One region of the Blautia caccae genome, then DNA from elsewhere that is predicted to be linked to it. Evidence: predicted binding sites of a transcription regulator. Region 1 holds the regulator's gene; each other region holds the start of a gene.
The links. The regulator NrdR, encoded in region 1, represses ribonucleotide reductase genes. The targets are predictions, from matches to a motif close to CACAANATNTTGTG.

Region 1 (7,887 bases):
ATCCGTCCGGGTATCCGGCTTCCGCAAGCAGGGCTTTGGCTTTACCTGCATCCTGCGGATATTTGTCTGCCAGCTCCGGCATGTAGTATTTGTCAAATGCAGGGAACATACTGCTGCCGATTATGGTTCCTTTTCCGTCCGCGATCATATCAAGCACATCCTGGCGGTTCACTGCATAGCAGAGTGCCTGACGTACTTTTACGTTGTCAAAGGGTGCCTCTCCATTGTTCAGGTATAATGCCTGCACCAGATTCATGCCGCCTTCATAGATGGTAAAATCCTCACCTTTAAGCTGGGCAGACTGGTTGGAATCAATGCGTGCTACCATATCCAGAGAGCCGCCCTTTAATCCGGTCACAATAGCATTGCTGTCACTTACCACCTTGAAGGTGACCTCATCCAGATATGCCTGGTTTTCCGTATCCCAGTAGTCTGCGAATTTTTTGATCTTAATATTCTCCTGGGGAGACCGGGATGCATACATAAAGGGACCTGTGCCCACAGGGTTGGTCGCCAGATCCTGGGCATCTTTGGGAATGACAGCCACAATGAGGTAGGCCAGAAATTCTGTGTCAGCTTCTTTTAAATGGATGACAATGGTTTTGTCATCGGGGGTTTCGACGTTTTCCACATTAGAAAACGCCGCTATCAACGGTTCTGTTCCTTCCGTGATACCGGCGCATCGCTCGATCGAATATTTCACATCGTCTACGGTAACGTCCGCTCCATTGTGGAATTTTACGCCCTCACGAAGTGTAAAGGTGTAAGTCTTGCCGTCCTCTGAAATGGTGTGCGACTGGGCTACTGCATCGATGTAATTGCCTTTTTCATCAGGCTTTACTAAGCCTTCATAAATGTTGAATAGGACTTCTTTTGTTCCTGCCGCTACCGATTTGTGTGGGTCAAGACTATCCTCAATATCCTGAGGAATTCCTACTACAATGGAACCTCCCATGGTTGGTTCCGCTTTTGTTTCTGTGGAACTTTCGTTGTTTTTGGACTCTTTACCGCTTTCCTTTTTGTCTTGGCAGCCGCCGAGTACAATAGTCAGGGTAAGTGCAAAGAGAAGTGTTGGTATTAATCTTGCTCTTTTCATGGTTTCTCCTTTAAACATTTGAAGTTCCCTCATTATTTAATTGTCATGGTTATTGTAGCGGAATGGTGGGGGGATTGCAAGTATTATTTTGGAGACATGGCCAAGGCTGGATCTGCCCGCCGCTCCACGAAACCTATCAATTCAGGATTTTTTTCAATTCGTCCATGAAGGTGTTTACGTCTTTGAACTCACGATAGACAGAGGCGAAGCGGACGTAGGTTACGGCGTCAAGGTCTTTTAGTTTGTCCATGACGATTTCGCCGATTTCGGTGCTGGGGATTTCGCGGTCTTCTTTGTTGAAGATCTCGGTTTCGATCTCATCTATGATTTTTTCAATCTGCTCTACGGAGATGGGGCGTTTGTAGCAGGCACGCATGATGCCGTCCTGGATCTTGGTGCGGTCGTATTGTTCGCGGCTCTGGTCTTTTTTGATAACAACCAGTGGGATCGTCTCTATTTTCTCGTAAGTGGTAAAGCGCTTGCCGCACTCGTCACACTGTCTTCTCCTTCGGATGGAATTATTATCTGGAACCGGTCTGGAATCTATGACGCGGGTGTTGTCTTGATTGCAAAATGGACATTTCATGTAAAGGTCCTCCTTGAACTTATGTTATGTAAAGTTACCTATGGGTAAGTATAGTACATATGGACGTCTTACGTCAATGATTTTCACTTGTATTTTTGTATGTTTTCTGCTAGAATGGCAACAGTTCAGATAAGCTGAACTGCCAAAGACAGTTCGTAACCATCCTGTCTATAAATAAAACTAAGGAGGAAAAAATGAGTATTCAAGAACCAAGTAACCGTTACAGTGTGATACGGGAAAAAAATCCCAGGGAGATTTTACTCCTTCGGGGAAACGGGTGCAAATGGCGCCGCTGCTCCTTCTGTGACTATCATCTGGATTTTTCCAGGGATGAGGAGGCCAATTTCCTTTTAAACGAAAGGGAGCTTGCAAAAGTCACAGGATGTTTTAAGAAACTGGAAGTGATCAATTCGGGAAGTTTTTGTGACCTGGATAAAAAGACTCTGGAACGGATACGCAGTGTCTGCGAGGAAAAAGAAATCCATGAACTGCATTTTGAGTGTCACTGGATGCACAAGGATGAGATTCCAAAGGCACGGGACTTTTTTGCTGAGAAGGGTATCCGCCTGAAGATTAAAATGGGAGTGGAAACCTTTGATTTTGATTTTCGCGAAAAAGTGCTCAAAAAGGGCATTACTGCCGAATCACCACAGGAGATTGCAAAGTATGCGGATGAGGTGTGTCTTTTGTTCGGGCTGACAGGTCAGACGCTCAATTCCATGAAAAAAGATATTGAGACCGGCCTGTCTTTGTTTGAGAGGGTCTGTATCAATATTATGGTAGAAAATTCCACGAAAATGAAACCGGACCGGGATGTGATCCGGCTTTTTGCCGAAAATCTCTATCCTGTTTATATAGGAAATGACCGGGTGGATATCTTAATGGAAAATACGGAATTCGGGGTAGGTGACAAGTATGAGCAATGAGATTTTATTGATTTTATCCCTGGTACTGATTTATAGTTTTGTACTGCTGGCGTATTACTTTTTTGATATTTCCGGTCTGTATGGATGGACTGTTTTTTGTACCATCACAGCCAATATTGAGGTCTTGCTCATGGTGCGTGCTTTCGGCATGGAGCAGACGCTTGGAAACGTGCTCTTTGCCTCGTCTTTTCTTGTAACGGACATCATCAGTGAGATTGGCGGCAAGAAGCAGGCCCAGAAGGCGGTCAATCTGGGAATCTGTACTTCCTGCTGTTTTATATTGATCTCCCAGATGTGGCTTTTATACACCCCCTCTGCCAGTGACTGGGCAAGTCCTGCGTTCCATACCATATTTTCCAATACGCCGCGCCTGCTGTTTGCAAGTCTGCTGGTCTATGCGGTCTCTCAGAAATTTGATGTCTGGGCTTACCATAAATGGTGGGCATTTACAACAAAACGTTTTGGAAACGCAGAGGGATTTTTATGGCTCCGCAACAATGGTTCCACATTGGTGTCACAGCTTTTAAATACTGTTCTGTATACTTTTGGCGCGTTTTGGGGCATGTATCAGTTTCCGGTGCTTCTGCGCATCTGTGTATCCAGTTATGTAATTTTTGTATTTACCAGTCTGCTTGATACACCGTTTGTATATATGGCCCGGCGGATAAAACATAAAAAGGATGGAAATGTGACAAAAAAAGAAAAGGGATATCATTATGGACAAATATCTGGATTATATTCTGGAGCAAATGAAAAATCTGCTGGCAATTGACAGTCCCTCCGGATACACCCAAAAGGCTGCCAATTACCTGATGGCAGAGTATGAACGTCTGGGATACCATCCGCAGAAAACCGTCAAGGGCGGTGTGCTGGTGGATCTGGAAAGCGGCGACGTAAAACACGGTGTTCTCCTGGAGGCACATGTGGACACGCTTGGGGCCATGGTCTCTGAGATCAAGGAAAACGGACGGCTGAAGATTACACCCATCGGCGGGATGAATGCTAATAACGCGGAAGCGGAAAACTGCCGGATCGTCACACGCTTTGACGGCATCTATGAGGGCACCTGTCAGCTTGTCAATGCTTCCATTCATGTAAACGGGGAATATGACAAGACCGGAAGATCATTCGATACTGTGGAAATTGTACTGGACGAACCGGTCACCGATAAAGAGTCCGTGGCTGCGCTTGGTATTTCTACAGGGGATTATGTATGTTTTGAACCCAGGACTGTGATAACAAAATCAGGATATATCAAGAGCCGTTTTCTGGATGACAAACTCAGCGCTGCCATTTTGCTGGGTTACGCAAAATATGTAAAAGATGAAAATGTCTCCCTGAAAAACAGGGTCTATCAGCACATGACCGTCTTTGAGGAAGTTGGCCACGGCGGGGCCGCTTCTGTCCCGGATGGGGTAAAGGATGTGATCTCCGTAGATATGGGATGTGTCGGCAACAGCCTTAGCTGTACGGAACGGCAGGTATCCATCTGTGCCAAGGACAGCAGGGGGCCTTATCACTATGACCTGGTTACATCTTTAGTGAAGACCGCCCGGGATATGGGACTTGCTTATGCGGTGGATGTGTATCCCCATTACGGGTCAGATGCGGATGTGGCGCTGACCGCGGGATATGACGTGCGGCATGGACTGATCGGCGCAGGCGTGTACGCTTCCCATGGATATGAGAGAAGCCACGTGGAGGGAATGAAAAATACCTTTTTACTGCTGAAAGGATATCTTGGATAACCCCGGATCTGCGCTTTTCAGTCCGATTACTACATAAAGAGCTTAGATACGCTCTGATACCTGCAGAATATGTTCATCAATACGACGGACAAGACCGTGGGTATACGCTGAAAAATATTTCTGCCAGAAGGCATATGCGGTCGGGTTCAGACTCTCATAGTCTACACCCAGATACGCATAGCCTTCTTTTTTTAATAAATCAACCGCATAATTAAGAAGGTTCTGAAATACGCCTTTGCCCCGGTGTTCCGAAAGGCAGTACGCTGCTGTTATGTGCAGATACTCCGGAATTTCGGTAATACAGGTTTCACCGGACTGGGAAATTTTCAGGTATGCGCATGGCTGACCTTTATACCTGGATATAAAACATCGTTCTTCTTCTGCTGTAAATGTGCTGCAGAAGTCTTCCTGTGCCGCTGCGGCACGGTTCATGAAAAACGGGCTGCTGTAATAGTGACGCATCAGCATAAGTTCCAGCGGATACGCCAGAGAAATTGTTTCCGGGGTAAGCTCCTCGATTTCATAGTTTTCATTTCGGATACAGGTTATCGGCTCCATGGTTCGGACAGCATCGATACACCGCATGCCAAAACCATAGCGAAAAAACTGCTGCTGCGCCGTTTCATCGTGAGCATATAAGCAGATGCCGTGGCTGACCGCACCGGCTCTGACCCATTTCCGTGCGGCAAACCGGTACATGGCAGCGTATATGTCTGCTCTGTTCTGCCTCACTGCTGCATGAGTGCCCATAGGAGAGAATATCCCTTTGGCATCTGTCGATCCAAACGCATGGTCAAACGGTTCTGTACAGCACAGAAAGCCTGTCATCGTATTGCCTTCGTATGCTGCTGCTCCCAGGCCGTTGTCAGCAAAATATGTTAAGTCGGTTAGTTCCTTGGCACCCGGAAGATCCGGTACCCTGTTCTGCTCCTCTTGGTAGCATGACAGGGCAAGTTTCTTTGCGTTTGCAATATGTTCACGTGTAAAATTGACAATATTCATGTATTCTCCTTATGTTTGATACGGTGCGGCATGACTGCGGTTCACCTTGCTGCCCCAAGGCAGGACTGTGAACCGTCATAGGTATTACTTTTTATGATAATATAAACGGCATACATCATCACCTTTGGCTATGGATCTCAGAAGTTTCAGACGGCCGCCGTAAGCCTCTCCAATGCCGTGGTCGCCGCACATGGCTATGTCGCAGAGTTTCGATATTTCTTCGTCTGTACAGCCGGCTTTCTGCCAGGCTTTTACTAACGGACAGTAATGAAAATCAATGGCCAGCTCTTTGTCTGTGCTTTTTCTGATCTTCATTTCAAATACCCACTGGGCAGGTTTTGTAAATAACTGTTTTCTGAGACCTTTCAGACTATTGGTCCCTCCTTGTTTTACTAACTCCGCCCCCTGCCCCAGGCCACAGCGGCGGATTGCCGCGCTTCCGAAATCTTCCCAGTCAAGCCCTCTTTTTCCGGCTTCATCACAAAGAAGATACAGCCACGCCGCACGCTGTTCAAGCTGTCCTCTGACAGCCTGGATGAGTTTATTCTTGATCTTTGGTTCGTTTTTTATTTTAGATATACAATTTTTTTCCATATTTTTCCCCCCCTGCCTGTTTATTACAAACATAGTTGTCAGTTACCTTAGTCTTACTGTATAATGTCTTACGAATAGATTATAGCATAGGGGGATGTTCGGAAACAATCTGTAACTCCTTTAATCCGTAACTTCTTTCATTTTAATCAATCCAGGAGGAATACAAAATGAAGTGCATCTTTTGCGAATGTATTGAGGACTCACAAATACTGGCTGAAACGGATCATTTTTTTATGGTTTACGATATAAACCCGATTCAAAAAGGCCATTTATTGATCATCTCCAAACAGCATTATGAAAACATCCGGGAAGTTCCGGAATCTGTTTTAACAGAGCTGATTCTGCTTGAGCAGCAGGTGGCAGAGATCATGGAAACAAAGTTTGATATACTAGGTGTTACTATTGTGCAGAATAATGGTCTGGTCATGGATGAAGGAACACATTTTCATGTACATATCATTCCCCGGTATAGAGATGACTGCTTCTGGGAAAATCAGAAAGTAAAATGGCATGAGCTTTTAACGGAACAGCTTTCCTGGCATTTGAAAGAACAGTTTCGTCCATGCATTCATTGACAGGACATGACTGCTTATTATTTATGCTTGTCTGTAGTCTGTTTTGTATACCTATATTTATATTTGCAATCTATATCTTGATATAAACAAATTATTTAATCGTTTTATTCATGAATTAAATTTTCAAAACCTATTGAATTTCACCTGCTAATATGATATATTGTAAATAGAAAAGGAACAACCGTCCAAAGTGGTTTGACCTATGCAAAAGTAGAAAAACCACCCCCGCTCGTCAAAGTTTAAGGGTGGTTTTTCTATGTAAACTAATGACTCATCAAGTAAATGAAAGTCAGTAGTGCGATTAGAAAAATTCCGAACTGCATCAGATCATTAAAACTGAATTTGTTCTTCATGTGCACCACCTCCATTCTCTATAGAATGAAGGTCAAGCCACCCTTTCACACGGTTGTTCCTCAATTTTTATGATATCATATTCATTTTGCATTTGCAATCTATATATTGTCATTTACAACTTTTTATTTCCTCTCTCTTTCCTGAACGTATCCGGCGACATTTCCGTATATTTTTTGAACACTTTTGAAAAATATGTACAGTTCTCAAATCCCAATACGTCAGAAATTTCATATACGAGATAACCCTTCTCCAACATTTCCTTTGCCAGCTCCACCTTCCTCATATTCACATATTCAATAAAATTCTGCCCCATCTCCTTTTTAAATACTGTACTCAGATAGGCACTGGAAACACCGATTTCTCTGGCTGCTTCTGACTGATGTATCTGTGTCCGCAGATGCGTATCAATATAACGAAAAACACTGCAGAGAATCTCAGAACGGCTGCATTTATAATCAATCAAAAACCGCTCATAAAAAGCATCTGTAAATTCCAAAAACCATTTTTCTATTTCTGACAAACTGCTGCTCATCATCAGTGACTGATAATGACAATTATCACCGCGCACTTCAATTTCCTCAATAGCCCCGTTTAATCCCTGGGCAGTCATAGAGAATACCCCAAGCATATCCATAAAAATACGCCGCAGCACATTCATATTTATATACCGTTCTTCATATACAGCCGTGAAAATATGTGTTATAGTCTTTTTTATCTCCTCCCTGTCCAATTCACTTACCGCCTTCTTCAGCTCTGCCTGCATATGCGTCATTCTATTTGGACTGTGTTCTTTCGCCGGTATTTTTTCTGTAAAATAATGTATTCTCTGTTCTTCGTCATAATAGCTCATCATCTGAATCTGCTCTGCAAGGGCAATGGCCCGGTTAATGTCCGTCTCTTCCTTCATGACCCCCTCATAGATTCCCAAATATAACTTTATCAGACAGCGCTGCATCAATATCTGGTAAAGCTCCTCATAAAATTCTCCCGGAAACCGGCTGTCAAA
Region 2 (7,887 bases), on a different contig from region 1:
TTCTTGCCCGCTCAGATGTGGAGACAGAGGGGAACGGAGAGAAGTATCTGCTGCGCATATCCGCAGATGATTACTACAAGCTGTGGGTCAACGGCAGATTTGCAGGACAGGGCCCTGCCCCGGCGTGGCCGGAGAAATATTATTACAATGAGATAGATATTACAGAATTTCTGCATCCCGGAAAAAATGTGCTGGCAGTACATCTCTATTACCAGGGACTTATCAACCGTGTGTGGAACAGCGGGGACGGACGCTTTGCCCTTACCGCACAGCTAATCTGCAGAAGTTCGGAGGAATGCCTCCCCCTTTCCTGGAAATACAAAATATCCGAGGCCTATACAGGGGAGACAACAGGCTATGAGACGCAGTTCTTGGAGAACTTTGACAGCCGGCGCTGGGATGCGGACTGGAATCTTCCCGGGTTTGATGACAGCCGGTGGGAGCCTATGATAAAGGCAGAGTGGGCAGACTATACTTGTGTCAGGCAGCCCACAAAAATGCTGGCTGTATACGAAAGGGCACCGGAAACAGTAAAAAAAGAGGATGGCTGCTGGTATGTGGACATAGGCCGTGAGATCACAGGCAGTCTGCGGATCAAAGCCTCCGGCCCGCCCGGAGCGGAAGTGGAGATTCTCTGCGGGGAGGAGCTGCGCAAGGACGGCAGTGTCCGCTGTGACATGCGCTGTGGCTGCACATACCGGGAGATATGGACACTGGACGGCGGAATCTGCGAGCTGGAGCCGTATGACTACAAAGGATTCCGATACGCGGAGATCCGCTTTGGAAGCGGCGTAAAGATTCTGGAGATCCGCGTCCTGATCCGTCATTATCCCATGGAGGATTCCCTGTGTACACTGAGAACCACAGAGGAAAAACTGGCAGGCATATTTTCCATGTGCAGAAACACGGTAAAATACGGTACCCAGGAGGCATATCTTGACTGTCCCACAAGAGAGAAGGGGCAGTATCTGGGGGACGCGGTGGTCACGTCACGTTCCCAGGTGTGGCTGACGGGAAAGACAGAGATGCTGAGAAAATGTATTGACCAGTTTGCCCTTACAAAAGACATCTGTCCCGGCCTTATGGCAGTGGCTCCGGGGGCCTTTATGCAGGAAATCGCTGATTTTTCCCTGCTGTGGTCGCAGCTTCTGCTGACAGACTATGCATTCACCGGGGACAAGGGATTTCTGAGAAAATATTATGATACTGCCAGAGGTGTTGTAAATTATTTTTCTGTGTATGAGGACGAAAGCGGGCTTTTAGACCGGGTGTCAGAGAAGTGGAATCTGGTGGACTGGCCTGAAAATCTGCGTGACGGGTATGATTTTACCCTGAGCCGCCCGGTGGTGGCAAAAGGCTGCCACAATGTCATCAATGCTCTGTATGCAGGGGCATTCAGGGCGTTGACAGAGATAGAGCGGATTCTGGGAATACCCGCATCCTGTTCCTTTGAAAAAATACGGGCTGCCTATATAGAGGCTTTTTATCGACCGGACAGAAAACTGTTTGCAGACAGTAAGCAGAGCGGACACTGTTCTCTCCACTCCAATCTGTACGCGCTGTATTTCGGGCTGGTACCCGGGGAGGCAGCGGACCGTGTAGCGGATTTTCTGGAGGAAAAAGGGTTCTGCTGCGGTGTCATGCCAAGTTATTTTGTTCTCAAAGCTCTTGCGGATGCAGGACGTTATGAGAGCGTATACAGGCTTCTGGTCAATGAAGGGGAACACGGCTGGGTCAACATGCTGCGGGAGGGGGCTTCCGCCTGTTTTGAGGCATGGGGAAAGGAACAGAAGTGGAATACCAGCTTATGCCATCCCTGGGCCACAGCGCCTGTCAGTATTTTGATCGAGGAACTGGCGGGGATCCATCCGGACCTGGGAGAGCATAATGGATACAGGTTTGAACCCCATATTCCGGATTCCATAAAAGAATTCTGCCTTACCGTCCCCTTTGGAGGAAAGCAGTTGAAAGTGATAAAGGAGGATGGGAGAATCGCTTTGTATCAACAGGAATCATGCGGCAGCTTTTTTCATTCAGCTATTGACACAAGAGATATGTAAGTGTATAGTGTGATGTATAGAGATACACACTAAAGGGGTGAGTCATGAAGATAACAATATCAAACACGGCCAACGAACCGCTGTACCAGCAGATCATGGAGCAGATAAAGGAGAATATCCTGAGCGGTGAGCTGCAGGAGGGGGAGCTGCTTCCATCTATCCGCAGTTTTGCCAATGATCTGAAGGTCAGTGTGCTGACCATCAGAAGAGTCTATGAGGAGCTGGAAAAAGAGGGGTTTGTGGTCAGTCAGGTTGGACTGGGAACTTTTGTAAAGGCCGGTAACACAGAACTTTTCAGGGAATCCAAACGCAGAATGATTGAGGAAAAGCTTACGGAAGCCTTGAAACTGGCATCTATGCTGGATATCAGCAAAGAGGAGATCATGGAGATGCTGGACATTTTAAGCGAGGAGATTGGAAATGGATAATGTGCTGGAAGTAAGGAATCTAAGGAAAAACTATAGCAGGTTTGAACTTCAGGATGTCAGCTTTACCGTACCGGAGGGGTGTATTGCGGGATTTGTGGGAAACAACGGTGCCGGCAAGACAACCACCATCCGAGGCATCTTAAATCTGATACATAGAGACGGCGGCCAGGTGAATATTCTTGGAATGGATATGTATGGAGGGAAGGAGAGCGAACAGGAGATTAAGAACCGGATTGGTGTGGTTACGGATAACGGAGGCTTTTACGGAATGTTTACCTTGAAGGAGACGGCATCTCTTTTCGCTTCCCTGTATAAGAACTGGGACGATTCCGTGTATAAGGACTGGATACGTAAATTCTCCCTGAACGAGAAACAGAAGATACAGGAATTGTCAAGAGGAATGAAAGTGAAGTTTTCCCTGGCGCTTGCCATGTCACACCATGCGGAGTTTTTGATCATGGATGAACCCTCCAGCGGCCTTGACCTGCTCACCAGGGCACAGATCCTGGAAAGTCTCAGGGAGTATATGGAGCGGGAGGGCAGAGGTGTATTTTTTTCTACTCATATTGCGACTGATATTGAAAAGGTGGCAGATATTGTTATTCTCATTGACAAGGGCAGGATTGTATTCCAGAAGGAGAAGGATGCCCTGATGGAGGAATACAGGATCGCAAAGGGTGACAGCAGGGATTTGACCGGGGAGGCAGAAGAACTGTGCATCAGTCTTAGGAAAACCCAATACGGATTTACCGCTGTCACCAGCAGGACAGAGGACATGAAGCGTCTGATTCCGGATGTGGTGTTTGAGAGGCCGGATATGGAGGAGATACTGATGGCATGTATGGGAAAGGGGAGTGAAGAGTATGGTAAGAGCACTGTTTATGAAAGATGTCAGACTCGTTAAAAAGAATTTTTTGATCATGCTTGTGATGATTATCGGTATGCCGGTTTTCCTGAACTGGAGACTTGATGCTCAGATAGATGTGGGGGCTGTGCCGCTTCTGATGATAGTCAACATTTTGGGATTGATATTGTTTGGAAATATTTGTACGGAAGAGGAAAAATATCCCGGAGGTGAAGTTATACTCTTGTGTGCGCCCTGTTCAAAGAAAATACTGGTGGCTGTGAGGTATTTGATCATGACCCTGTTTTTTCTGCTCTGCACAGCGGGATATGAGGCAGTCTGTCTTATCATGAATCGAAACGTTTTGCATGTATGGCAGATCATGCAGGCATTGTCTGTTTACATTCTGTTAATGGGAATTTTCATTCCCGTCGTATATAAAGTAGGAGTGGTAAAAGTTCAGTACTTACTTTCAGGAACCGTTGTGGTAGTGGGATTTTTCAGCTCTATGTTTACAAATTCCGCATTTTACAACTCTATGACAGATTTTCTGTATCGGAACCAGAACATGGCAGTGGCAGGATTTGGAGTATTTTGTATTGTATTTTTGCTGGCATCCTATATTATCTCTTCAAAAATATATGAGAGAAAAGAATGTGTATAGATGTCTTTATGGAAATTCAGGCGGATTTGCCGGCATGTGTGAAGCTGCATTCACGCTGCTGACAAATCCGCCTGGCTCTGTATTGGGGGAACATTTCAATTCTTATCATATTACCGAAAAGAAAACCATCACGGTACTGCAAGATGTTTTTGTGAAAAATGTACCCTTGTCAGCATATAGAAAAAGCGTTATGATGATAAGACAGTTTTACAGATTATCTCTGCGGACAGCAGGAAGACAAGTTGACAGAGACATATTATAGGAGATTTTTATGCAGTTATACGATTTAAACGAAGCAGAGGAGCGTGTCATCCTGGTAGGCGTTCAGGAGGGGGACGGCGACGATACGGAGGAATCCGTGGAAGAACTTGCGGAGCTTACAAAAACAGCAGGTGCACTGGTGGTGGGAACGGTGATCCAGAAAAGAGAGCGGATCCATCCCGGTACCTATGTGGGAAAGGGCAAGATGGAGGAGCTGAAAATGCTGCTCACGGCGCTGGATGCCACAGGCATTATCTGCGATGATGAGCTGTCGCCGGTGCAGATGAACAACCTGCAGCAGGAGCTGGACTGTAAGGTGATGGACAGGACTCTTCTGATACTTGATATTTTTGCGGATCACGCCTCCACCAGCGAAGGAAAGATCCAGGTGGAGCTGGCACAGCTTCGCTACCGGGCAGTGCGGCTTGTGGGGCTGCGCAATTCCCTTTCCCGTCTGGGCGGCGGTATCGGAACCAGAGGTCCCGGTGAGAAGAAGCTGGAGATGGACAGGCGTCTGATCAAGGAGCGCATTTCCCAGTTAAAGCGGGAGCTTGAGCAGGTGAAGCGCCACAGGGAGCTTTTGCGCGAGGGCCGGAAAAGGGACCGTGTCATGACAGCCGCTATTGTAGGGTATACCAATGCGGGTAAGTCTACCCTTTTGAATACACTGACAGATGCCGGGGTCCTTTCTGAGGACAAACTGTTTGCCACACTGGACCCGACAACCAGAATGCTGGAGCTTTCCGGGGGAACCAGAGTCTATCTGACGGATACCGTTGGCTTTATTCGGAAGCTGCCCCATCACTTGATCGAGGCATTTAAAAGTACCCTGGAGGAAGCAAAATACGCGGATATCATTCTGCATGTGGTGGATGCTTCCAATCCTCAGATGGAAGACCAGATGCGTGTGGTATATGATACCCTCCGGGAACTGGAAGTGACCAATAAAAAGGTGGTGACACTTTTCAACAAGCAGGATAAACTTTCCGGAGAACAGATCCTCAGTGATTTTAATGCTGACCATGTGCTGCGCATTTCTGCCAAAACAGGGGAGGGCCTGGAGCGGCTCAAAGAAGTGCTGGAAAAAATCGTGACGGAAGACCAGATCTATCTGGAGCGCGTGATTCCTTATAAAGATGCAGGGATTCTGCAGCAGATCCGCAAGTACGGACAGCTCATGGAGGAGGAGTATACAGACGGCGGAATCGCAGTAAAAGCAAGGGTTCCAAAGGATATTTTCGGACGTCTGTAAGCCGTTATACCGACCGGTCAAAGGCCGCAGAAGAGTAACGCAGGAATTAATAATTTGATTAATAAAACTACCATATATTGGAAAATTCAAAGAATGTTTACAATATATGGTAGTTTTTACGGTTGACGAAAAGTATAACCTTTGCTACAATAGACCTACAGCGTTTATACAGAGGCTATTCTCTGTGAATGCGAGGCGGGGCGGCAAGATGGTCCTGCTTCTTTACATATAAGGAGGAAAAGGAATGTTTCAGGTAGTAAAACGTGATGGGGAAATCGCAGAATTTAAGCTGGATAAGATTGCCGAAGCAGTCAAGAAGGCATTCGATGCCACGGAGAATGAATACAGCAGTGACATGCTGGATCTGCTGGCACTCCGTGTGACTTCAGATTTCCAGAAGAAAATTGTAAAGGGAAAGGTTTCTGTTGAGGATATTCAGGACAGTGTGGAGAATGTTCTGATTCAGGCAGGTTACTCTGATGTGGCGAAGTCCTATATCCTGTACAGAAAACAGAGAGAAAAAATCCGCAATATGAAGTCCACCATTCTGGACTACAAAGAGATTGTAAACAGCTATGTGAAGGTGGAGGACTGGAGAGTCAAGGAGAACTCCACAGTGACCTACTCCGTGGGGGGACTGATTCTGAGCAATTCCGGTGCCGTAACGGCCAATTACTGGCTGTCTGAGATTTACGATACGGAGATCGCTGAGGCACACAGAAACGCGGATATCCATATCCATGACCTGTCCATGCTGACAGGATACTGCGCAGGCTGGTCCTTAAAACAGCTTATCAAGGAAGGTCTTGGGGGCATTGAAGGAAAAATCACCTCCTCCCCGGCCAAGCATCTGAGTGTGCTCTGCAACCAGATGGTGAATTTCCTGGGAATTATGCAGAATGAATGGGCAGGCGCCCAGGCATTTTCCTCCTTTGACACGTACCTGGCACCTTTTGTCAAGACTGACAACTTAAGCTATCCTGAGGTGAAAAAATGTGTGGAGTCCTTTATCTACGGCGTCAATACACCGAGCCGCTGGGGTACCCAGGCACCCTTCTCCAATATCACTCTGGACTGGACCGTACCGAATGATCTGGCAGAGCTTCCGGCCATTGTAGGCGGGGAAGAGATGCCGTTTAAATACAAAGACTGTAAAAAAGAGATGGATATGGTGAATAAAGCTTTCATTGAGACCATGATCGAGGGAGATGCCAATGGACGCGGTTTCCAGTATCCCATTCCCACTTACTCCATCACCAGGGATTTTGACTGGTCAGATACAGAGAACAATAAGCTGTTGTTTGAGATGACTTCCAAATACGGCACCCCGTATTTTTCAAACTATATCAACAGTGATATGGAGCCGAGTGATGTCCGGAGTATGTGCTGCCGTCTCCGCCTTGATTTGAGAGAGCTGAGAAAGAAAACAGGCGGTTTCTTCGGTTCAGGGGAGAGTACCGGTTCCGTGGGCGTTGTGACCATCAATATGCCGAGGATCGCATATCTGGCAGAGGATGAGGAAGATTTCTTCCGCAGACTGGACCATATGATGGATATTTCAGCCCGTTCCCTGAAAATCAAGAGGGATGTGATCACAAAACTTCTGGACGAGGGACTCTACCCGTATACCAGAAGATATCTGGGAAGCTTTGAGAATCATTTTTCCACCATCGGTCTTCTGGGCATGAATGAGGCCGGCTTAAATGCCAGATGGCTGAAATGCGACATGTCTGATGAGAGAACTCAGGAATTCTCCAAACGTGTGCTGAACCACATGAGAGAGCGCCTGAAAGATTATCAGGAAGAGTACGGTGATTTATACAACCTGGAAGCAACTCCGGCAGAATCCACCTCCTACCGTCTGGCAAAGCACGACAGAAAACGCTGGCCGGATATCAAAACAGCAGGAAACGAAGGGGACACACCGTATTACACCAACAGCTCCCATCTTCCGGTGGACTACACAGCGGATATTTTCGATGCCCTGGATATTCAGGACGAACTGCAGACTCTGTATACCTCCGGTACCGTATTCCATGCGTTCCTGGGAGAAAAGCTGCCTGACTGGAAAGCTGCTGCTGCTCTTGTAAGAAAAATAGCGCAGAATTACCGTCTGCCATACTATACACTGTCACCTACATATTCTGTCTGCAAAGACCACGGTTATCTCTCTGGCGAACATTTTATCTGTCCGAAATGCGGTAAGAAGGCTGAGGTTTACAGCCGTATTACAGGCTATTACCGTCCGGTGCAGAACTGGAATGACGGAAAGAGCCAGGAGTACAAGAACCGTACCGTTTATGATATTGCCCACTCGGACTTTAAGGGCAGCACTAAAACGGTGGCCATGACAGCAGAGGATGTGAGGATAGAGGAGA
Region 3 (7,887 bases), on a different contig from region 1:
GGAAAGAGGCAGCGGGGAGACCCTGGCCTGCGGGACAGGAGCCTGTGCTGTGGCGGCAGCCTGCGTGATGAACGGATATACAGAGGAGGAGGTAACGGTAAAACTGCTGGGCGGTGACCTGAAGATTTTCTGGGACAGAAAAGAGGACACCATCTACATGACAGGTCCTGCGGAAGTGGTTTTTGACGGTACGATCGAACTATGAGATTTCGTATGACAACAGAGGACAAGCGCTTCTACGGAAATGTGATGCGGCTTGTCATGCCTATGGCACTTCAGAACCTGATCAACGTGGGGGTTACCTCCACGGACGTGATTATGCTGGGAAGAGTGGGAGAGACAGCGCTTTCCGGCGTTTCCCTGGCGAACCAGGTATATTTTATCCTGTCCCTGATCTTCTTCGGACTGACCTCAGGGGCCTGTGTGCTGACTGCCCAGTATTGGGGAAAGCAGGATACCCGGACCATTGAGAAGGTCATGGGCATGTCCTTCCGCATAGCGATCCTGTCCGCTGCGGTATTCACGGCGCTGGCGCTGTGCATGCCGGATCTGCTGATGCGGATCTTCACCTCAGACGAGGCGATCATTGCGGAGGGTGTGAGCTATCTTCGGATCGTGGCGTTTTCCTACATACTTGCAGCGTTTACCAATGTATATCTGAATATTATCAGGAGTATTGAGCGTGTAGTGATCGCGACGGTGGTGTATGCCACATCCCTGTCCGTCAATATTATCCTCAATGCGGTTTTTATTTTCGGTCTTCTGGGCGCTCCCGCCCTGGGGGCTGCAGGTGCGGCTATCGGCACGCTGTGCGCGAGAGCTGTTGAGGTCATTATTGTCGTATATTATGCCCGGAAGAAAAATGATGTAGTGCGCATCCGCATAAAGGATATGTTCAAAAGATACAAATGGCTGGAAAAAGACTTTTTCGTGTATGCCTTCCCTGTGCTTCTCAATGAGTTTGCCTGGGGCGCAGGCATGGCTGCCATCTCGTCCATTGTGGGGCATCTGGGCAGCGCGTCTGTGGCTGCTCATTCCGTGGCACAGGTGTGCAGACAGTTGTCCATGGTCATTGCATTCGGTATCTCCAACGCCACTGCCATCATGATAGGCAAGGCGATCGGGGAGAAGAAAGAGGCGCTTGCCAGGGATTACGGCAGCCGGTTTGCAAAGCTTTCCCTTCTGTTCGGAGCAGCGGGCGGTATCCTGATCCTTGTGATCTCACCCTTTGTGTGCAATATGCTGAAACTGACGCCTCTGGCGAAATCCTATCTCCAGGTTATGATGGTGATCATGTCCTACTATGTGGTGGGACAGTCCTTCAACTCCACTTTGGTGGTAGGCGTGTTCAGAGCCGGGGGAGACACTATGTTCGGGCTGTTCCTGGACGTGGGAATCATGTGGCTGTGCTCCATTTTCGCTGCAGCTGTGGCGGCCTTTGTGATACACGTACCCATGCCATGGGTTTACATAATCCTGTGCAGCGATGAGGTGATCAAAGTGCCGTTTTCCTGGAAGCGATATAAAAGTTATAAATGGCTGAATAATATTACGAGATAAAAAATATTGAAGCCTCAAGGCTTTCGTGGGGATATTGGATTAAATTCATCTGGATTTTGTGCAATATTCCCACTTCCCTTTCAGAAAGAAACATGATATACTTTGTGATACAAAATCTGGTAATAACAAAAGAATAAAATAATAAGTGACACAAGATGTAGTGCTGCAATGAGGTGAAGGCAATGATTTATGTAATTAAGAAAGATGGAACAAAAGAAGAATTTGACGTTCAGAAAATAGTCAGGGCAGTCAATAAATCCGCGGAAAGGATCATGTACAGTTTTACGGAGAAGGAGATTGACTTCCTGTGCAGATATGCCACAGACAAGGCGGAGTCCCTGGGGAAGAAAGAAATTACGATCCAGGAAATGCACAATATTGTGGAGGGGGCTTTGGAGCAGGTAAACCCTGCGGTTGCCAAGAGTTACCGGGATTACAGAAATTATAAGCATGATTTTATCCACATGATGGACGAGGTCTATACCAAGAGCCAGTCTATCCGCTATATCGGGGACAAGAGCAATGCAAACACAGACAGTGCGCTGGTTGCAACCAAGAGAAGCCTGATATTCAATGAACTGAACAAGGAACTTTACCGGAAATTCTTTATGAACCGCAATGAGCTGCAGGCATGCAAGGACGGCTATATTTATATTCATGACCAGTCTGCAAGGCTGGATACCATGAACTGCTGTCTCTTTGACGTGGCAAATGTGTTAAAGGGCGGATTTGAGATGGGCAATGTCTGGTACAACGAGCCGAAGACACTGGACACTGCATTTGACGTTATGGGGGATATTATCCTGAGCACCGCTGCCCAGCAGTACGGCGGTTTCACGGTGCCGGAGGTGGATAAGATTCTGGCCCCTTATGCAGAGAAAAGCTACAGAAAATATAAAGAAGAATTTTTGAAATATGTGGACCCGGAGTGGGAGCATGCACAGGACAGGGCTGAAAAGTACGCGTATGACAAGGTACACCGCGACTTTGACCAGGGCTGGCAGGGGATTGAGTACAAGCTCAATACCGTCGGTTCCTCCAGAGGAGATTATCCTTTTGTGACTGTGACGCTGGGGCTTGGAACAGAACGTTTTGAGAAGATGTGCAGCATTTCCCTCCTCAATGTGCATAAAGAGGGGCAGGGAAAAGCGGGACACAAAAAGCCGGTACTGTTTCCGAAAATCGTCTTTCTCTATGATGAGGAAATTCACGGAGAGGGCGGCGTAAGCGAGGATGTGTTTGAGGCCGGCATTGCGTGTTCGGCAAAGACCATGTATCCGGACTGGCTGTCTATGAGCGGGGACGGCTATATTTCCAGTATGTACAAAAAGTATAAAAGGGTGATCAGCCCCATGGGATGCCGTGCCTTTTTAAGCCCCTGGTATGAGCGCGGCGGCATGACACCTGCGGATGACAAGGATGTGCCTGTATTCGTGGGAAGGTTCAATGTGGGTGCAGTCAGCCTGCATCTGCCCATGATCCTGGCAAAGGCAAGAGCGGAGAACCGTGATTTTTACGAGGTGCTTGATTTCTATCTGGAAATGATACGCCAGCTTCATATCAGAACCTATGACTATCTGGGAGAGATGAAGGCATCCACCAATCCCCTGGCCTACTGTGAAGGCGGCTTTTACGGCGGGAATCTGAAACCCTCAGACAAGATCAAACCGCTTCTGAAGCCCATGACAGCTTCCTTCGGCATCACGGCCCTTAACGAGCTGCAGGAGCTGTACAACGGAAAATCCATTCGGGAGGACGGGGCCTTTGCCCTGGAAGTACTTCAGTATATCAACAGCAAGGTGACGCAGTTTAAGGAGGAGGACGGAAATCTGTATGCCATCTACGGTACCCCGGCAGAGAGTCTCTGCGGTCTGCAGGTGGAGCAGTTCAGGAAAATGTACGGTATCGTGGAGGGTGTATCCGACCGTCCCTATGTAAGCAACAGTTTCCACTGTCATGTGACGGAGGAAATGACCCCGATTGAGAAGCAGGACTGTGAGGGCCGTTTCTGGGAACTGTGCAACGGCGGCAAGATCCAGTATGTGCGTTATCCCATAGGGTATAACACGGATGCGATCCGTGCTTTGGTGAGAAGGGCAATGGCGCTGGGATATTATGAGGGTGTGAATCTCTCTCTGGCCTACTGTGATGACTGCGGACATGAAGAGCTGGAGATGGATGTCTGCCCGGTCTGCGGTTCCACCAACCTGACGAAGATAGACAGGATGAACGGGTATCTGTCATACAGCCGCGTACATGGCGATACCAGACTGAACACTGCCAAGATGGCGGAAATTGCGGAGCGTAAATCCATGTAATGATGGCTGCCCTTTTTGGGGCAGCCTTTTTGCGCGGAATTTTGAGGTTTTGTGACGTTTTTCCATTTCCTTTTTTTTAGAATTGTGGTACGATTAATTGGATTTCGTTTTGTGCGGAAAATGGGAAAAGAGTAAGACACAGGGGAGAGAAAGGACGGAAAAACTATGAACTCTTATACTTATTTACTGGACCTGGCGCTTATACTGCTGAGCACCAAGGTCTTCGGACTGCTTACCAGAAAAGTGAGGATGCCCCAGGTGGTGGGTGCGCTGCTTGCGGGACTGCTGCTGGGACCGGCCTGTTTCGGGATACTGAAGCAGACAGAGTTTATCCATGAGGTGTCGGAGATCGGCGTGATCGTGCTGATGTTCTGCGCAGGCCTGGAGACAGATATTGATGAACTGAAAAGGAGCGGCAAGGCATCCTTTGTCATTGCGCTGTTAGGTGTGCTGGTACCGCTTGCGGGAGGTCTTGGAGTGGCCTGGTTCTTCAACAGGCCGGGCATGATAGAATCCAATGCTTCGGCAAGTATCATGCTGCAGAATATTTTTATCGGTGTTATCCTTACCGCTACCAGTGTGAGTATCTCAGTGGAGACCCTGAAAGAGATGGGCAAGCTGAACACCAAGGCCGGAAATGCCATTCTGGGTGCAGCCATTATTGACGATGTGCTGGGGATTATCGCGCTGACAATCATCACAAGCCTGGCGGATTCCAGTGTAAATGTGGTGGTTGTGTTTGCGAAGATCGTGGGATTTTTCGTGTTCGTCGGTGTGGGAGGCTATCTGCTTCACGTTATTTTTAAAAAGTGGGTGAAGGGTTACGAGAGGGATCTGCAGCGGTTTGTCATTATCTCATTTGTGATCTGTCTGCTCTTTTCCTATTGTGCAGAGAAGTTCTTCGGAGTTGCGGACATTACAGGTGCATTTTTCGCAGGTCTGATCATTACCAAGACAACGCATACCAATTATATTGCAAGGCGGTTTGGGATTTTATCCTATATTCTGCTGTCTCCGGTATTCTTTGCCAGCATCGGTATTCAGGTGGAGCTTCCTGATATGAGTCCCATGATCCTTGTCTTTGCAGTGGTTCTGGTCATCGTGGCAGTGCTCACGAAGATCGTGGGATGCGGAATAGGAGCCAAAGTCTGTCAGTATAAGAACAAGGACTGTATCCGCATCGGTATGGGCATGGTGTCCAGGGGTGAGGTGGCGCTGATCGTGGCAGCAAAGGGCAACGCAGTGGGTCTGATGTCCTCCTCTCTTCTGGGGCCAGTTGTTGTGGTGGTGGTCATCACAACCATCATTTCACCTATTTTACTTAAGCTGAGCTTCAGTGAGAAGAGCGGCAAGGTGGAATATGAGCAAAATGAATATGCAAGGCTTATGGAAGAGGCTGAGGCGGCCGGAAAAAGTGATGCATCCCGTTATGTGGGCGGAAAGCAGCAGGCAAAATAGAGACGGAAGGAAGTACGACAGATGAAGCTGAATCAGGCGGATATATTGCAGAATTACCGCATAACCAGCGTTCAGGAACAGGAAAAAATCCAGCGGCGCCTGGAGGCGCTGGGAATCCTGGAGGGTACAAAGGTAGTGGTTCTGAACCGAAAGCGTAACGGTTCCACTATTATCAAGGTGAGAGGGAGCAGATGGGCGCTTGGCAATGAGATCGCGGAAGGGATAGAAGTGGAGGAGCTGAAAGGATGAAAGAGGAGATTCGTGTAGGCTTTGCAGGAAATCCTAACTGCGGCAAGACCACTTTGTTCAATGCATATACAGGCGCCAACCTGAAGGTAGCCAACTGGCCGGGTGTTACGGTGGAGAAAAAGGAAGGGGAGACATCCTATAAGGGGCAGAAGATGAGGCTCATCGACCTGCCCGGAATCTACAGCCTTACCTCTTATTCCATGGAGGAGATGGTATCCAGAAAGGTCATTCTGGGCGGAGAGGTGGATGTGATCGTAAATGTTGTGGATGCCTCAGCCCTGGAGAGGAACCTGTACCTCACGCTGCAGCTTCTGGAGCTTGGCAAACCGGTGATCCTGGCTCTTAACATGATGGATATTGTGGAGGAGCGGGGGATGGAGCTGGATCTCCACAGGCTTCCCGAGATGCTGGGCAATATTCCTGTGGTTCCGGTATCCGCCAGGAAGAGAAGCGGCCTGGATGTACTTCTCCATGCAGTAAAGCATCATTATGAGGAGCAGGTGGCTGACCCGGTTGTCACCTATAAACCGAATATTGAAATGAAGATCCAGGAGGTTTCCAGGCGTATCGCAGTGGAACATCCGGACAGCGAGAACATCCGCTGGCACAGTATTAAGATATTGGAAAATGATGAGCAGATATTTAAGGACCATCCCATTGATGTGTCCGATCTGCTTGACAGGGATTATGAAAAGCAGATCATCAATCAGAAGTATGAGTATATTGAGACTGTTTTAGAGGAGTGTGTCTTCTATAAAGGCAACAGGGAGTCCCTGACAGAGAAGGCAGACAGGGTCCTGACCCATCCCCTATGGGGTGTTCCCGTCTTCCTGGGAATCATGGCCATGGTGTTTTTCCTCACGTTTACCGTAGGGGACATAGTCAAGGGGCTGTTTGAATCCTGGATGGACCTGGCGTTTACGGTGGCGAGGAGTACATTGGTGAATCTGGGAACCGCAGACTGGCTGGTCTCCCTGATCGTGGATGGTATCATGACGGGTGTGGGCGGAATCCTGACTTTCCTGCCGAACATTTTCATATTGTTTCTGGCTCTTGCTTTTCTGGAGGACAGTGGTTATATGGCCCGCGTGGCCTATGTTATGGACGGGATCATGGGTAAGGTGGGATTGTCCGGCAAGGCGTTTCTTCCCATGGTGCTGGGATTTGGATGTACGGTTCCCGCTGTCATGGCGTCACGCACATTGGAAAACCAGGAGGACAGGAAGAAGACCATTCTTCTGACGCCGTTTATGTCGTGTTCCGCCAGGCTTCCCATTTACGTTCTGTTTGCAGATATGTTTTTTGGAAAGCACGCCATGATGGCGGCATTTTCCCTCTACGCGCTGGGACTTCTCATGGCTATAGCCATAGCACTTGTCATAGGAAAGTTGTGGAAAAGCAGTGAGAAGGCAACCCTGCTCATTGAGCTGCCTGATTATAAGGTGCCAAATGCCAGGACCATCAGGATTTATGTGTGGGAAAAGGTAAAGGATTACCTGACGAAAGCAGGTACTACGATCTTTGTGGCCTCCATTGTCATCTGGTTTATTTTAAACTATGGTATCCATGGCATGACCGCGGATGTGACGCAGAGCTTCGGCGCCCAGATCGGCAAAGTGCTGGCGCCCCTTTTAGTGCCTGCAGGACTGGGAACATGGCAGATCGTGGTGGCCCTGATCTCCGGTCTGTCGGCCAAGGAAGTGGTAATATCCAGCTTCTCCGTGCTCTATGGAGTCAACAATGTAAACTCCGTACAGGGCATGGCTGTGCTCAGTGCATCCCTGGGGTCTGTGGGATTCGGAGCCCTGAACGCCTATTCTCTGATGGTATTCTGCCTGCTGTATACACCGTGTGTGGCAACACTGGCGACCATTAAGAGAGAGACGCGTTCCTGGGGATGGACGCTGAAGATGGTATTCTTCCAGCTTCTTCTGGCCTATGCCGCCTCTGTGGTGGTTTTCCAGGCAGGAAGGCTGCTGTCCTGAAGTTTCCTAATGACAACTTTGTAAAAATAATATATAGTAGGGGTGCGGTACCGGGCTTCGCAGGAGGCTTAAGTGTGCGGCACCTCTTTTGGAACAGGAGGAAATATGGCAGTGACCATAATACTCGCCGCTGCGGTGGCAGTCTATGCCGGGTTTGTGATCCGGAAAAAAGTCAAAGATATAAAAAACGGGAAATTCTGCGGCTGCGGCGGAAACTGCAGGGAGTGCGGCAGGGGCTGCGGCGGGCAGAAGAAGAACGGAGATGAGAAATGAAGATTTTATTGATGGCAGTCAATGCCAAATATATACATTCCAAT
Region 4 (7,887 bases), on a different contig from region 1:
GCAATCGGAGGCGTATTATTTATGACAGGCGCTTCTTATATGTCTGCCTGGGACGAAGACGAATATTCCAGAATGGGTGATTTTGAGAACTGGGAATATATTGTGGATTATGTGTACGATGCACACAGCAATGCCCAGAAATACGGAATCACAAACTTACAGATGGGGGGCACTCTGAACGATGCATTAAAACAGAAGCTGGAGAGCATTCCCAATGTAAAAAAGGTTAACAGGGATATTTTTACTTCCGCGGTCCTCAGGGATGGTGACAAAGAATATATGGGTAATGTTTACCCTGTGACGGATGAAAACAGGGAACGATTAAATGCTCTGCTGGATAAGGGAAGCGTCGATGATCTGAAAGAAAATACCATTATTGTCATCAATACCAGGCTGGTGGAATCCCTTTTCCAGATCTCTCTGGACATAGGAAAGGAGGCTGTGCTGGAGTGGTATAACGGCAGTACACAGGAATGTACTGTGCAGGTAGTTGGCGTAAAAGAGCGTGGGGATGAAGGCAGAAATCTGGATGACGGCGTTTATATCCCGGAAAAAAGGATGGATGAAATGTGGCCCGGAATGAATAAAACAGCATCCTTTCTCGTGACAGCAGAAGATTATGAAAAAAACGGGAAATCCATCGAAGCAGCCATTCTGAATATACTGGATGACTATAAAGATTTGGACCTGCAGACCCTGAGAGAGAAAAAAATAGATGATGCAGCGCAGACAAAAAAGATCAATACACAGGTTTTCGGCCTGACCATTTTTATCATCATCTTCAGTATTTTTAATATGGTCAACACCAGTATCAGCAGCATGACAGCCAGAAGGAGGGAATTTGCCATGCTGGAATCCATCGGCATGGAGCAGAGACAGATATTGAAAATGCTCTTCTTTGAGAACATTTACCTGGCAGTGCCCAATATGGTCATCACCCTGACAGCAGGCGGCCTGGCCGGATATGGTACTGTGTGGGGACTGCGGAAATTTGCGGGGGCTGCGTATATGCACTTTCAGTTCCCGGCTGCGGAATACGGGATCTATGCGCTCTGCATGCTGCTGATCCCCATGCTGATCACATATGTCTGCCTGAAAATGCAGAACAGGGATTCTCTTGTACTGAGAATCAATTACACAGAATGACATAGAAAAATGATAAGAAAAAGACACATTAGGTTATGAGCCTCATACATTACTCTATTTTATCACCGCTTGGGATTTCCTATAATATAACAAACAGAGGGTTCCGGAACGCCTGTAAGTTGAATACAGAAAAGGAGATCAGGTATGAGGTTAAAAAGAATAAGTGTCATGTTACTGGCAGCGGCTGCAGCAGCAGCGCTTACGGCCTGCGGGCAGGGGAAAGAGAGTCAGGAGAAGGAGACAGGCAGCAAAACAGAAGTAAAAAGCGATGATGTGCTGTCCGTGATGACATGGGATGACAATCAGGCGAAGGGGCTTCAGAAGATTCTGGATGATTTTACAGAGGAGACGGGAATCAAGGCGGAGACAGGCGTAGTCAAATGGGACGAATACTGGACTATGCTGGATGCCGGTGCCAGGGGAGGCACACTGCCGGATGTGTTCTGGATGCACTCCAATGAAGCGGAGCGCTATATGACCAACGGACTGCTTCTGGACTTGACAGATGAGATAGAGAGCAGCGATAAGATTGACCTTGCCAATTACCCGGAGGATATTGTAGAATTATATAACAATGACAACAAGCAGTATGCAGTGCCAAAGGATGTGGATACCATTGCCCTGTGGTACAATAAGAAAATGTTTGACGAGGCAGGGGTTGCGTATCCCACAGCGGAGTGGACCTGGGATGATGTGTTTGAGGCAGCCAAAAAGCTCACAAAAGAGGATGGCAGCCAGTACGGACTCGCCATGCGCAATGACAACAACCAGGCAGGCTATTACAATATGATCTATGACAATAACGGTTACATTATCTCAGAGGACAAGAAAAAGTCAGGCTGGGATGACCGGAAGACAGTCGAGGCCATGGAGATGCTGGAGAGCTGGATCCGGGCAGGGGTTATGCCTTCACTGGAAACCATGTCTGAAAACGGTGAGGATGTGCTGTTCCAGTCCGGGAAGATTGCCATGACCTTCCAGGGCTCCTGGATGCTTGCTTATTTTAAGGAAAATGAATATACTGCAGAGAACTGTGACTGTGTGGAACTGCCCAGGAATGCGGAGACGGGAAAGCGTGTCTCTATCTACAACGGATTGGGATGGGCCGCAGCCGCAAACGGGGAGCACACAGAGGAGGCATGGAAGCTGATCGAGTACCTGGGATCAAAGGAAGCACAGCTGAAACAGGCAGAACTGGGTGTCACCATGTCGGCCTATAAGGGAACTTCAGACGCATGGGCCAACTCCGCTGACTTTAATCTCAAGGCTTATCTGAATATGATGGATGACATGGTGATCCGCCCCTACTCCAAGACCACGGTTGCCTGGGAGAATAAGGCAAATGAGATATTAAAAGAGGTTTACGCCGGCAATAAGACCATGGCAGATGCCTGCGCGGAGATCGCAGAGTTTATGAACCAGTCCCTTGCGGAAGAATAAGAATGGAAAGAGGTAGGATGCATGGCTTTGCTTCAGGTTGATTTTTTTTCAGAGGTGCTGGGAATGTGCACACAGATGTCTGTGATCCTTCCCCAGAGGACCAGAAGACAGATTGGTATGACAGGGGCAGTGCGGGAGGGAAAGTATCCCGCAGTGTTTCTGCTGCACGGTATGACGGATGACCACACCACATGGTGCAGGAGAACTTCCATAGAGCGCTATGTCAGTGAGCTGGGGATTGCGGTGGTCATGCCGGAGGTACATTTGGGATGGTATACGGACACGAAGTACGGCATGCGTTACCAGACTTACATAAGCCGGGAGCTTCCGGGTATCTGCCGGGAATTTTTCCCCAATATCTCTGAGAGAAGAGAGGATATTCTGGCAGCCGGTGTGTCCATGGGCGGCTATGGCGCATGGAAGTCTGCTCTTGACGGCAGTGAAAATTTCGGTGCGGCGGCAGCGCTGTCGGGGGCTTTGGATATTGCGGCAGCCCGGCAAAGGCACAGGGAGGAGGAACCGGATTCACAGATGCTCTGGGACGGAATCTTCGGAAGCGGGGCGCCTGTGAGAGGCTCAGACAATGATCTGTGGGAACTGGCCCGCAGAAGAAAGGTTTCCAAGAAGGATATGCCCAGGCTTTATGCCTGGTGCGGAAGGCAGGACTTTCTCTATGAGGACAATATACGTACCTGGGAGCACATGAAGCGTCTGGGCATCGAAGTGACTGCGAAGGAATCCGAAGGGAACCATAGCTGGGACTGCTGGGACGTGCAGATCCGGGATGTGCTCAGATGGTGGCTGGACAGATAGGAGGAAAAATGGAACATAACCCGGGGATGAATTTGAGATTCAAAGCTTTTTTGGACAATGAAAGCCAGGATTCCGTAGAACTGGCGCTGAACTACTGCGGCATTGAGGAGTGCAGGCCGGGTTATTTCCACAGTCCGCCGAAACGTTCCATTTACCTGATCCATATTATTCTGAGGGGGAAGGGCACTCTGGAGATTGAGGGCCAGACCTTTCATCTGGGGGAAAACGACGCGTTTTTGATCCCGCCCTACAGGAAGGGCAGCTATCAGGCAGACCGGGAGGAGCCATGGGTCTATATGTGGATTGGCTTTTCCGGTCTGAAAGCCTATGAATGTCTCACAAAGGCAGGGTTCGGGCAGCAGCGGCTGGTCAGACAGGTCACTTGCACGGAACGTCTCCATGAGATCATCAGAAGGATGCTGGAGATACCCCAGCTTACCCTGGTGAATGAACTGCGGAGAAACAGCATGATGCAGTGGTTCCTGTCAGAGCTTATTGAGGAGTATCAGACGCTTTATAAAACCCAGGATACATACCCCTATTCCGCAGCAGCCTATGTCAGCTACGCCAAGGAGTTTCTGGTGGAGAATTATAACCGGAAGGTAAGGGTAGATGAACTGGCTGACCGGATCGGCATCAACAGAAGCTATCTGGCAAAGAGCTTTAAGAAATTGATGGGCTGTTCTCCCCAGCAGTTTTTAGTGAATCTGCGAATGGAGAAGGCAGTGGGAATGCTGAAAAATACAGATTTACCTGTGAATCAGATCGCGGCCCAGGTGGGATATGAAAATCCCCTGACATTTTCCAAGATATTCAAACAGCGGTACGGCATCAGCCCGAAAAATTACAGGGAATCTGCCGCCTCCTTTCCGACTGCGCAGAATGACTGTGTAGAATAGAATTTTACGATCCAGTCTTTCGGCTTCTCAGCAGCAAAAGCATGCACACAGACTGCAAAAATCCCCGGTCTGACGTGTGGCTGCTTCGGAAATGTCATTCAAACCTTGATTTGCCCTATATATTGTGGTAATATTAAAATCGTTGACTAAATCTGGATAAGGAGCGATAACATGACAATAGAAGAGTGGCTGGGAGAGGAGAACCAGCTTGGTATGGATATCTGGGCAAAGAAATACTGCTGCGAAAATGAGGATTTCGAGGCCTGGCTTACAAGGATCAGCGGGGGAAATGAGGAGATTGGAGAGTATATCCGGCAGAAGAAATTCCTGTTCGGCGGCAGGATCCTTTCCAACAGAGGACTTCAGAAGCAGAACAGAAAGGTGACGTATTCCAACTGTTATGTCATTACACCACCGGAAGATGAGATCGAAAGTATTTTTGACTGTGCGAGAAAACTGGCGCGGACCTACAGCTACGGCGGAGGGTGCGGCATTGATATATCAAAATTAAGTCCCAGAGGGGCCAAGATCAACAATGCGGCCAAGGAGACAAGCGGTTCCGTATCTTTTATGGAACTGTACTCCCTTGTCACTTCCCTGATCGGACAGAACGGAAGGCGGGGCGCGCTTATGATCTCCATAGACTGCTCCCACCCGGATGTGCAGGAGTTTATTGATCTGAAGACAGACCTGGATAAGGTGACAAAGGCCAATATTTCCATCCGCATCCATGAGGATTTTATGGAAGCTGTCAAGGAGAATAAGGACTATCTTCTGCACTACACACGGGAAGTTACCGGGGAAGTGATCGAGAAGACTGTCAATGCCAGGGAACTGTTCAGAAGGATCGCGGAGACAAACTGGGATTTTGCAGAGCCGGGCGCCCTGTTCTGGGACCGTATCACAGGGTGGAACCTGCTGAGTAATACAGAGGATTTTGCCTACGCGGGCGTAAATCCATGCGCAGAGGAGCCGCTTCCCGCAGGGGGAAGCTGTCTGCTGGGAAGTGTGAACCTGGCGGAGTTTGTGCAGAATGCGTTTACAGATACGGCGTTCTTTGATTTCGACAGCTTTAAGAAGTGTGTGCAGGCATCCGTGAACGCATTGAATGAAGTCCTGGAAGAGGGGCTGCCCCTGCATCCGTTGGACGAGCAGAGGGAGAGCGTGGAAAAATGGCGCCAGATCGGTCTTGGCATCATGGGGCTTGCAGATGCCCTGATCAAACTGGGAATCACCTATGGGGAGACCGAGGCGGTGGAGATGTGCGATAAGATCGGTTTTGCCATGGCAGACGCCGCTATTGCGGCTTCCGCCAGACTTGCCAGGGACAAAGGTGCATTTCCGGCCTGCTGCGTGGAGGAAATCATGGAGACCCCGTATTTTATGGCAAATACCACGGAGAAGACGAGAGATCTTGTGGGCAAATACGGCCTTCGCAATTCACAGCTTCTGACCATTGCGCCTACGGGAACCCTGTCCACCATGCTGGGTATTTCCGGCGGCATTGAGCCTGTCTATGCCAATTACTATGAGCGGAAGACAGAATCCCTGCACGGGACGGATGTGTATTACAAGGTGTACACAAAAATCGTGGAAAACTATATGAAGCAGTTTGAGATAAAGGATGACAAGTCCCTGCCGGAGTATTTTGTCACAGCCATGACACTGGACTACCGACAGAGGATTGACATGCAGTCTGTGTGGCAGAAGCATATTGACGCGTCCATCAGCTCCACTGTGAATGTGCCGAACAGCTTTACCGTGGAGGAGACAGAGAGCCTGTATCTGTACGCCTATGAGAGCGGGCTGAAGGGAATCACTATCTTCCGCGACGGCTGCAGACGGACAGGGATACTGAACACCAAGGAGACGAAAAAGGTGGCAGCAGGAGAGGGACTGAAGAGAGGCGATATCATTCTGGTCACAGACGATGTGGTGGGCAAGAAGCGGAAGCTGATCACCGGCTGCGGCAGTCTTCACTGTATCGCGCTTTTTGATCCCCATACAGGTGCGCTTTTGGAAACTTACCTGAGCAAAGGCTCCACGGGAGGCTGCAACAACTTCATGGTCGGACTTTCCAGAATGATCTCCATCAGTGCCAGAGGCGGGATTGACATCGAGACCATTGTGGACCAGCTCAATTCCAGCGGCTCCTGTCCGTCCTACACGGCGCGCCGGGTGACGAGGAAAGATACCAGCAAAGGGGCATGCTGTCCTATGGCCGTGGGCAATGCCCTGATGGATATGTATAATGAGATGCAGGCAGAGCTTGCCCAGAAGGAGAAAGACCTGGGCGGACGTTCCCACAAGAAGGCTCCAAAAGCCAAAGCAGTGACCGCACCGGAGACGGACAAGATATACTGCCCGGAGTGCGGGGAGGCTCTTGTCTTTGAAGAGGGGTGCAACATCTGTAAGAGCTGCGGATGGAGCAAATGCCATTAATGAATCACAGAACAGAGGAATAAGGGACCGCCGTACAGTTTGGGAACAGGCTATACGGCGGTCTGTTTAATGAACCCGATTTTCTTTACCAATGTTGAAGTACAGCCGGATATGTCCTATAATAGTCGATAAATATTGACCATTGGAGGATTCGTATGGAAGAAATCACGCTGGAGGAGCGCAGAAAACGGTTTGCGGAAAAATTTGTCCTCTGCCAGCCTGCGCTCTCTGCGGTTGGGGATGAGACGAGGCAGCATATGATCCGGACTCTGATCGAGCACTGCGGGGAGGGAGGACTGCGTGTGGGACAGATTCAGAAGAACACCAACATTTCCCGCACTGCAGTGTCCCACCATCTGAAAATATTGATGGAGGCCGGGATCATTGCGGTGAACAGACGGGGAACCATGAATTTTTATTATCTGGATCCGAAAAGCAGCAGCCTGAAGCTGGTGGCAGAACTGTGGAGGGATGCAGAGGAAATGATGGATGTATGCCCGGAAAAGGTAAAGGAGAGGACAGAGAATGAAAATATATAATATTTATTTCAGCCCCACAGGCGGGACGAAAAAGGTGGCAGATATGCTGGGCAGTGCCTGGAGGGAAGAAAAACAGGAGATTGACCTGTCGGTTTTTGGGAAAGATTATACAGGGTATGTCTTTGAAAAGGAAGATATCTGCATTGTAGGAGTTCCCTCTTTTGGGGGAAGGGTGCCGGAGGCAGCTCTTAACGCGCTTGGGCAGATGAAGGGATGCGGGGCGCGGGCGGTCCTTGCGGCAGTGTACGGAAATAGGGATTTTGATGACACGCTGCTGGAGCTTAAAGAGGCGCTTACGGATGCTGGGTTTCGCTGTGCGGCGGCATCTGCGGCTGTGGCGGAGCATTCGGTTATGAGGCAGTTCGGTGCAGGAAGGCCGGATGAGAAGGACAGGGCAGAACTGCAGGCATTTTCAAAGAAAATAAAGGAAAAGCTGGATGGACAGGCTGAAGGGAAGAGCGTAAGCGTGCCGGGAAATAAACCATACAGAAGCTACAGCGGCATTCCCCTGAAGCCAAAAGCCGGCAAATCCTGCACGAAATGCGGAATTTGTGCCGCAAAATGTCCGGCAGGCGCAATTCCGAAGAGCAATCCGTCGGAGGTGGACA

Region 2: the regulator NrdR is predicted to act here: its motif matches at 5,608-5,621, upstream of WMO65_RS16790 (ribonucleoside triphosphate reductase).
Region 3: the regulator NrdR is predicted to act here: its motif matches at 1,710-1,723, upstream of nrdD (anaerobic ribonucleoside-triphosphate reductase).
Region 4: the regulator NrdR is predicted to act here: its motif matches at 4,412-4,425, upstream of WMO65_RS13570 (adenosylcobalamin-dependent ribonucleoside-diphosphate reductase).

The regions. Positions count from the first base shown of each region.
Region 1 covers NZ_JBBMFP010000023.1:57,908-65,794, reverse strand. Annotated here, with positions in the region: gene WMO65_RS20690 (ABC transporter substrate-binding protein) at 1-1,096, opposite strand, end outside; gene nrdR (transcriptional regulator NrdR) at 1,233-1,682, opposite strand; gene WMO65_RS20680 (radical SAM protein) at 1,877-2,608, shown strand; gene WMO65_RS20675 (queuosine precursor transporter) at 2,598-3,380, shown strand; gene WMO65_RS20670 (M42 family metallopeptidase) at 3,325-4,356, shown strand; gene WMO65_RS20665 (GNAT family N-acetyltransferase) at 4,399-5,358, opposite strand; gene WMO65_RS20660 (L-2-amino-thiazoline-4-carboxylic acid hydrolase) at 5,443-5,952, opposite strand; gene WMO65_RS20655 (HIT family protein) at 6,120-6,527, shown strand; gene WMO65_RS20650 (response regulator transcription factor) at 6,994-7,887, opposite strand, start outside.
Region 2 covers NZ_JBBMFP010000016.1:407-8,293, forward strand. Annotated here, with positions in the region: gene WMO65_RS16765 (family 78 glycoside hydrolase catalytic domain) at 1-2,060, shown strand, start outside; gene WMO65_RS16770 (GntR family transcriptional regulator) at 2,105-2,488, shown strand; gene WMO65_RS16775 (ABC transporter ATP-binding protein) at 2,481-3,392, shown strand; gene WMO65_RS16780 (ABC-2 transporter permease) at 3,370-3,996, shown strand; gene hflX (GTPase HflX) at 4,268-5,509, shown strand; gene WMO65_RS16790 (ribonucleoside triphosphate reductase) at 5,754-7,887, shown strand, end outside.
Region 3 covers NZ_JBBMFP010000022.1:26,055-33,941, reverse strand. Annotated here, with positions in the region: gene dapF (diaminopimelate epimerase) at 1-205, shown strand, start outside; gene WMO65_RS20150 (MATE family efflux transporter) at 202-1,560, shown strand; gene nrdD (anaerobic ribonucleoside-triphosphate reductase) at 1,743-3,878, shown strand; gene WMO65_RS20140 (cation:proton antiporter) at 4,044-5,336, shown strand; gene WMO65_RS20135 (FeoA family protein) at 5,358-5,585, shown strand; gene feoB (ferrous iron transport protein B) at 5,582-7,570, shown strand; gene WMO65_RS20125 (FeoB-associated Cys-rich membrane protein) at 7,676-7,843, shown strand; gene WMO65_RS20120 (B12-binding domain-containing radical SAM protein) at 7,840-7,887, shown strand, end outside.
Region 4 covers NZ_JBBMFP010000011.1:36,295-44,181, forward strand. Annotated here, with positions in the region: gene WMO65_RS13550 (ABC transporter permease) at 1-1,146, shown strand, start outside; gene WMO65_RS13555 (ABC transporter substrate-binding protein) at 1,291-2,586, shown strand; gene WMO65_RS13560 (alpha/beta hydrolase) at 2,608-3,399, shown strand; gene WMO65_RS13565 (AraC family transcriptional regulator) at 3,408-4,298, shown strand; gene WMO65_RS13570 (adenosylcobalamin-dependent ribonucleoside-diphosphate reductase) at 4,470-6,740, shown strand; gene WMO65_RS13575 (ArsR/SmtB family transcription factor) at 6,896-7,279, shown strand; gene WMO65_RS13580 (EFR1 family ferrodoxin) at 7,266-7,887, shown strand, end outside.